Regions from separate parts of the Micromonospora sp. NBC_01392 genome, predicted to be linked through region 1. Evidence: riboswitches for the same ligand, from Rfam matches in the RefSeq annotation. Region 1 holds a riboswitch; the other holds the start of a gene.
What was found. A riboswitch is a leader RNA that binds a small molecule or an ion and turns the genes downstream of it on or off. The one in region 1 is predicted to bind S-adenosylmethionine.

Region 1 (3,396 bases):
CGCGAGCGCGACGTGCACGCGGTGGCGGCGGAACGGGTGGAGGACAGCGCGACCGGCTCCACCGGGCTCTACCTCTAGTCCGCCGCCCCTCCCCCGGCGCCGTTTGCGGCGCTGCCCGGCGGGAAGCCCAGGCACCTCAGTGCGCCCTGGGGAGGGACCATGCCGATCGTGATCAAGAGGATTCTCGCCTGGGGGTTCCTCGCGTTCCTGATCTACTTCATGGCGTTCCGGCCGGACGGCGCGGCGCAGCTGTTCCGGGGGATCGGGGCCGCGCTGATGGCCATCGCCCAGGGGCTCGGCGACTTCCTCACCGGCCTGATGGCCTGACCCCGCCCGGGCCGGCGCGCGCGACAGGCGGCTCAGCCGCGCGCGACAGCGGGCCGGGCTCAGCCGTGCGGGTGCCAGGCGTGCGGGCCGTAGCCCGGGGGCGGGGGCGGCGGGGCCAGCACCACCGGGATCGGCACCACCGGCTCGTCCGGCGCCTCGACGGCCCGCCGGGACCCGTCCGGGAACCGCAGGTGGTAGCGCTGCCCGTCCCAGACCCCGACCGGCGCCTGCGGATCACGACCGACGAAGAACGACCGGTACGCGGCGATCGCATCCAGCAGCTCCCGTTCCTCCCGTGCCGTCCGGTCCCGCTCGGCGGGCTTGCGGTCCAGCCCTCGGCGCATCCCGTCGCGCAGCAGCGCCAGCCGGGTCGCGGCGAACTGGTAGCCGCGCATCGCCTTCACGCCGCCGTCGCCGGCCACCCGCCGGGCCCAGGTGCGGGCCGCGTGCCGCCGGCCCAGGCTGCCCAGCGCCGCCACCTCGGGCGGGGTGAGCCAACCGGCCCGGACGTAGTCGGGCAGCGTGCGCTCGGTGAGCCGGCCCTCCCAGGCCCGCAGCCAGACGGCCAGCCCCACCATGCCGAAGAAGATGGGCACCATGACGCCGAGGTAGCCGTAGAGCACGATCACCTGCTGCCCGGTGGCCTGGGCCAGTGACGGCAGCAGGTTCCAGGTGCCGTGCAGCATCATGGCCAGCAGCAGGCCGGCGAGCGGGGCGAGGATCCGCACCCGCCGGTCGGCGGTCCGCGCGGCCACGCCCAGCCCGACGCCGGTCATCGAGGTGAACAGCGGGTGGGCGAAGCCGAAGAGCAGGATCCGTACGATGAAGATCGCGATCACCTGCTGCGCGCCGGTGGCCGGGCCGTACTCCTCCACGCCGGTGCGGTAGCCGTATCCGCCCAGGTAGAGGATGTTCTCGACCATGGCGAAGCCGACCGCGGACAGCCCGCAGTAGACCAGCCCGTCGGTGATCCCGGAGATCTCCCGACGCCGGAAGATCAGCAGCAGGATCGGGCCGGCCGCCTTGGTCAGCTCCTCGATGAACGGCGCGACGAGCACGGCGGTCAGCGCGGCGGGCAACCCGCGGTCCTCGAACAGTCGCGCGCCGGTCTCGTTGACCAGCAGCGAGATGGCGGTGGAGACGAACGCGCCCCAGGCGAAGCAGAAGATCAGGTATTTCAGCGGCTCGGGTTCGTAACGGTCGAGCCAGAGGAAGCAGGACACCAGCACCGGCACCGGCAGGATCGCCGCGATCACGCCGACCAGCAGCGCCTCCGCGCCCAGGCTCTCGCCCAGCGTGAAGACCATGAACAGCGCGCCGGCCGCGATCAGCAGCACCACCGCGGCCAGCGCCAGGAAGCGCCGCCAGCCGAGCCGGCGCAGCGGCATGCGCGGCGTCGACGCCCCGGGCGGCGGGACGGCGGGCGCGGGCGGCGGCGGTGCTCCGCCGGGCGGGGTGACGGCCATGCGGTCAGCGTAGCCACCCGCGCCCCACTGGTCCGGCCGCATCGTGACGGCTATGCTGCCGGGCAGGTCACGAGCGCCAGCGTCAAGCCCCGGCTTGCTGGCCGGCAACCCTCGTCGAGTTCGCGGTGGGGTGCCCCGGGTGATGACCGGGCCCAGCGCCGCTTCGCGTGCTGGGCAAGCGCGGACCCCGTCCCGGCACCCCGGGGTCCCCGGTTACCCGGAGGCTCCGCCATGACCGTCACCCTCGTACCCGCCCTCCCCACGCTGCCCGTTCCGGTCCGACCGGACCCGCTCGGCGTGCTCGGCGTACCGGGAGAGATCAACCTGGACCACGCCGCCAGCGCGCCGTGCGCGCGGGCCGCGGCCGACGCGGTGGCCGAGCTGCTGCCCTGGTACGCGAGCGTGCACCGCGGCGCGGGCGCGCTGTCCCGGCGCTGCACGCTCGCCTACGAGCGGGCCCGGCAGACCGTGGCGGACTTCGTCGGCGCGCGTCCCACCGACCACGTGATCTTCACCCGGAACACCACGGACGCGCTGAACCTGCTGGCCCGGGCGCTGCCGGCCGGCAGCACGGTGGTCACGTTCGGCGGGGAGCACCACGCGAACCTGCTCCCCTGGCCGCGCGGCTCGGTCCGGCTGCCGGTGCCGGACAGCCCGGCCGGCGCGGTCCGGTCGCTGAGCCTGGCGCTTGCCGAGCTGGCCCGTGACGCCCGGCCCGGCCGGCCGGTGCTGGTCGCGGTGACCGGCGCCAGCAACGTCACCGGCGAGTGCTGGCCGGTCGCCGAGCTGGCCCGGATGGCCCACCGGTACGGCGCGCGCATCCTGGTGGACGCCGCGCAGCTCGCCCCGCACGCCCCGGTCGACGTGGCCACGCTGGACGTGGACTACCTGGCGCTCTCCGGCCACAAGCTGTACGCCCCGTTCGGCGCCGGCGTGCTGGTCGGGCGCGCGGACTGGCTGGACGCCGCCGCTCCGTACCTGGCCGGCGGCGGGGCCACCGGTCACGTCGGTGCGGCCACCCACGAGGTGCGGTGGGTGACCGGCCCGGCCCGGCACGAGGGCGGCACCCCGAACCTGCTCGGCGCGGTGGCGCTGGCGGCGGTCTGCGCGGCGTTCTCGGCGGCGGACCGGACCGCGCTGCACGCCCGGGAGCAGGCGCTGCTGTCCCGGCTGCGGTCCGGCCTGGCCGCGCTGCCGGACGTGGTGGAGCTGCGCACGTTCGGCCCGGACGCGCCCCGGGTGGGGATCGTCAGCTTCGTGGTCGCCGGGCGGGACTCCGCCGAGGTGGCCGCGCACCTGGCGGCCCGGCACCGGATCGGCGTGCGGGACGGCCTGTTCTGCGCCCATCCGCTGACCCGCCGCCTGCTGACCGAGGCCGCCGCCCGCTCGGCCCGCACCGACCTGCCGCCCACCGCGCTGCGCGCGAGCCTCGGCCTGGGCACCACCGCCCACGAGATCGACACCCTGCTGACCGCCCTGGCCACCCTCCCCCATCCCCGTTGATCATGAAGTTGACCGACCCGGAAAACGCTCTCCCACCCGCCAACCTCATGATCACCGAGGCAGGGGTGGGGGTGGGGGCGGGGGTCAGCCGACCGGAGGG
Region 2 (3,396 bases), 2.4 Mb from region 1:
CGGCCCGGTGTGCAGCACGTCCTCGGCGCGCACCGGGTAGTCCTCCAGCCGGAACTCGGAGACGTACATCTGGGCGGCGACCACGTTGCGGACCAGCCGGTACGCCGGGTGCCGGCTGTCGGCGGCGAAGAACACGTACCCCTCGGGGCCCTCGACGTCGGCGCGCCGGCCGAAGACCGAGACCAGCCCGGCGACGTTGCCGTTGCCGATGTAGTACTTGCCGCCGGTGGCCCGGAAACCACCTGCGCCGTCGGGGGTGAGCAGCATGTCGGTGGCGTAGATGTCGGCGCCGTGCGGACGCTCGGAGAGGCCGAACGCCATCACGTGCCCCTGGTCGAGCAGCTCGGCGGCGCGGGCCCGGGCGGCGGCGTTGCCGCTCTGCCACACCGGCCCGAGGCCGAGCACGGTGACCTGCCAGGTGTACCAGTAGCCGAGCCCGTAGAAGCCGAGGATCTCGCTGAGCGCGGCGTTGCGGGCGGTGTCCCAGCGCTTGTCGGCGTCGTCGCCGCCGTCGGCGGACGGGGTGAGGAACGTGGCGAAGAGGCGTTCCCGGGCGGCGAAGTCGAGGAAGTCGGCGTACCACTCGCGGGCGTGGTAGCTGTCGACCAGGGCGCGCTTGCCCCGGGTCTCGAACCAGTCGATGGTGGCGCGCAGCAGCCGCCGCGAGGTCTCGTCGAGGTCGGCGGGGTCGTAGTGGTGCGGGTGGAACAGCAGCGGGTCGCTCACGCGGGGGGCCTTTCCGGGTCGAGGTCGCGGAGGGTGGCCAGGACGTCGTCCAGCCAGGCCAGCACCATCCGCTCGTACGCGATGCCGCCGCGCAGCACCACGTGCTGCAACGCCGCCCGGGCGTCGGGTGCGGCGGAGCCGAAGTCGCGGCGCTCGCCGGCCAGGTAGCCGGCGAGGACGGTCTCGTGGTCGGCGCGGTAGCGCTCGACCTCGGCGACCAGGAGCGCGCGCCCGGCCGCGTCGTCGAACGCGGCGCCCCGGATCTTGACGGCCAGTTCGTGCCGGACCGCCTCCGGGCGCACCGGGGCGTGCAGCCAGCCGACAAGCGCGGCCCGGCCGGTCGGGGTGACCGACCAGAGCTTCTTGTCCGGCAGGCTCTCCTGACCGATCTCCTCACCGATGATCCGGTCGTCCTCGGCGAGTTGCTTGAGGACCCGGTAGATCTGCTGGTGGGTGGCGGTCCAGAAGCGGCCGATCGAGCGGTCGAAGCGACGGGCCAGCTCGTAGCCGGAGGCGGGTTGCTCCAGCAGCGAGACGAGGATGGCGTGCTCCAGCGACATGCCGGCCATCTTGCTATGCACTTTGTTGCATAGCAAGACCCTGCCCGGTAAGGCACGGCCGTGAGGGTGGTCATAACGGCTGGACGACCGGCGCACCGGTGCTGCTAGCCTTTCGGCAGGTCATGAGCGCCAGCGTCAAGCCCCGGCTCGCTGGCCGGCAACCCTCCGCCACGGTGGGGTGCTCCGGGTGAGGACCAGGCGCCGACGGCAGTCGGCGCAAGCGTGGCCTGGCACCCAGGTCAGCACCAACCGGCCAGGGAGACCCGATGTTCGCACCGCCCCTCGTTCCGACCCGCCTCATGCTGGTCACGCGCCGCCACGTCGACCTGATGCGGGTGTGCAGCGACCGCTGTCGCGACGCGCGCTGAGCGACCGCTCCACCCTTCCCCGATCCACCCTTCCGGCTCCGCCGTGCCCGGCTGCGCCGGCACCGGCACGCGTCCCGCGTGTCCGTCCACTCTGGAGAGACATCGTGCGTATCCGTACCGCCCTGACCCGCGTCGCCGCGCTCGGCGCCGCCGCCGTGCTCGCCGCCACCGCGCTGACCGCCTGCGGCGGGGCAGCCGACGACGCGGCCGACAACCCGTACGGCCTACGGCAACCCGGTGTGATCCGGGCCGGCACGCTCACCGACGCCCCGCCGAACGTCTTCCTCAAGGACGGCGAGTTCACCGGCTTCGACAACGACCTGCTGCGGGCCGTCGCCGAAAAGGTCGGCCTGAAGGTGGAGTTCGTCGGCACCGACTTCTCCGCGCTGCTCGCCCAGGTCAACAACCGCAAGTTCGACGTGGGCAGCTCCTCGATCACGGTCACCGAGGCCCGGAAGAAGACCGTCGACTTCGGCAACGGCTACGACTTCGGCTACTTCGGCCTGGACGTGCCGGCCGGCTCCGCGATCACCGGCTTCGACCAGCTCGCCGGCAAGCGCGTGGTGGTGGTCCAGGGCACCGTGCAGGACGACTACGCCACGAAGGAGAAGCTCAACCCGGTGCGGGTGCCCGACTACAACGGCGCGGTCAACCAGCTCAAGGCCGGCACCGCCGACGCCTGGATCGCGCCCGCCGAGATCGGCGACAAGTCCGCGGCCGACAGCACCGGCAAGATCAAGGTCGCGGCGAAGCAGCTCAGCCCCGCGCCGACCGCGTACGCGGTGGCGAAGGGCAACGACAGGCTGCGCGAGGCGCTGGACAAGGGCCTCGACCAGGTGATCGCCGACGGCACCTGGAGCCGCCTCCAGGAGCGGTACTACCCGGGGCGGCCGATCCCGGCCGGCTTCACCCCCGGCAGCGGATCGGTAGCCGTGCCGTCGCCGTCGGCGGCCTCCTGAGCCGGTAACCGGGCACGAGCGGGACGGACGGAGCGGACATGGATCCACTGAGCACCCTCTGGGAGACGTTCTTCGACTGGGGGTCGATGCGCGAGGCGCTGCCCGAGATGCTGACCGTCGGGCTGCCGAACACGCTGATCCTGGCCGCCTCCGCCGCCCTGCTCGGCTCGGTGCTGGGCATGCTGCTGGCGGTCGCCGGCATCTCGCGTACCCGCTGGTTGCGGTGGCCGGCCCGGGTCTACACCGACGTGTTCCGCGGCCTGCCGGCCGCGGCCACCATCCTGCTCATCGGCGTCGGCCTGGCGCCGCTGGGCATGGCGGTCTGGGGCCCGAACCCCTACCCGCTGGGCGTGCTGGCGCTGTCACTGATCGCCGCCGCCTACCTCGGCGAGATCTTCCGGGCCGGCATCCTGAGCGTGGAGGCCGCCCAGTTGGAGGGCGCCCGGGCGCTCGGCTTCTCCTGGGCCGAGTCGATGCGGCTGGTGATCATCCCGCAGGGCGTACGCCGGGTGCTGCCCGCCTGGGTCAACCAGCTCATCGCATTGATCAAGGACTCCAGCCTGGTCTACTTCCTCGGCCTGCTGGCCAGCCAGCGGGAGCTGTTCCGGATCGGCCAGGACTACGCGGCGAACACCGGCAACCAGTCCGCGCTGCTGCTGGCCGGCCTGTGCTACCTGCTGCTGACCGTGCCGCTGACGCACGCGGTCAACTGGCTGGACCGGCGGCTGCGCCAGGGCCGCCCGGCCGCCCCGCCACCCGAGCCCGACACCGACCTGACGCCGG

Region 2: another riboswitch for S-adenosylmethionine. It lies ahead of OG767_RS19000 (ABC transporter substrate-binding protein); the one in region 1 lies ahead of OG767_RS29700 (aminotransferase class V-fold PLP-dependent enzyme).

The regions. Positions count from the first base shown of each region.
Region 1 is NZ_CP109549.1:6,762,822-6,766,217, forward strand. Features, by position in the region: gene OG767_RS29685 (GroES family chaperonin) at 1-78, shown strand, start outside; gene OG767_RS29690 (hypothetical protein) at 160-327, shown strand; gene OG767_RS29695 (PrsW family intramembrane metalloprotease) at 387-1,835, opposite strand; SAM riboswitch class IV at 1,859-1,980, shown strand; gene OG767_RS29700 (aminotransferase class V-fold PLP-dependent enzyme) at 2,025-3,296, shown strand; gene OG767_RS29705 (FUSC family protein) at 3,381-3,396, opposite strand, start outside.
Region 2 is NZ_CP109549.1:4,346,025-4,349,420, forward strand. Features, by position in the region: gene OG767_RS18990 (acyl-CoA dehydrogenase family protein) at 1-726, opposite strand, end outside; gene OG767_RS18995 (PadR family transcriptional regulator) at 723-1,286, opposite strand; SAM riboswitch class IV at 1,405-1,515, shown strand; gene OG767_RS19000 (ABC transporter substrate-binding protein) at 1,759-2,613, shown strand; gene OG767_RS19005 (amino acid ABC transporter permease) at 2,652-3,396, shown strand, end outside.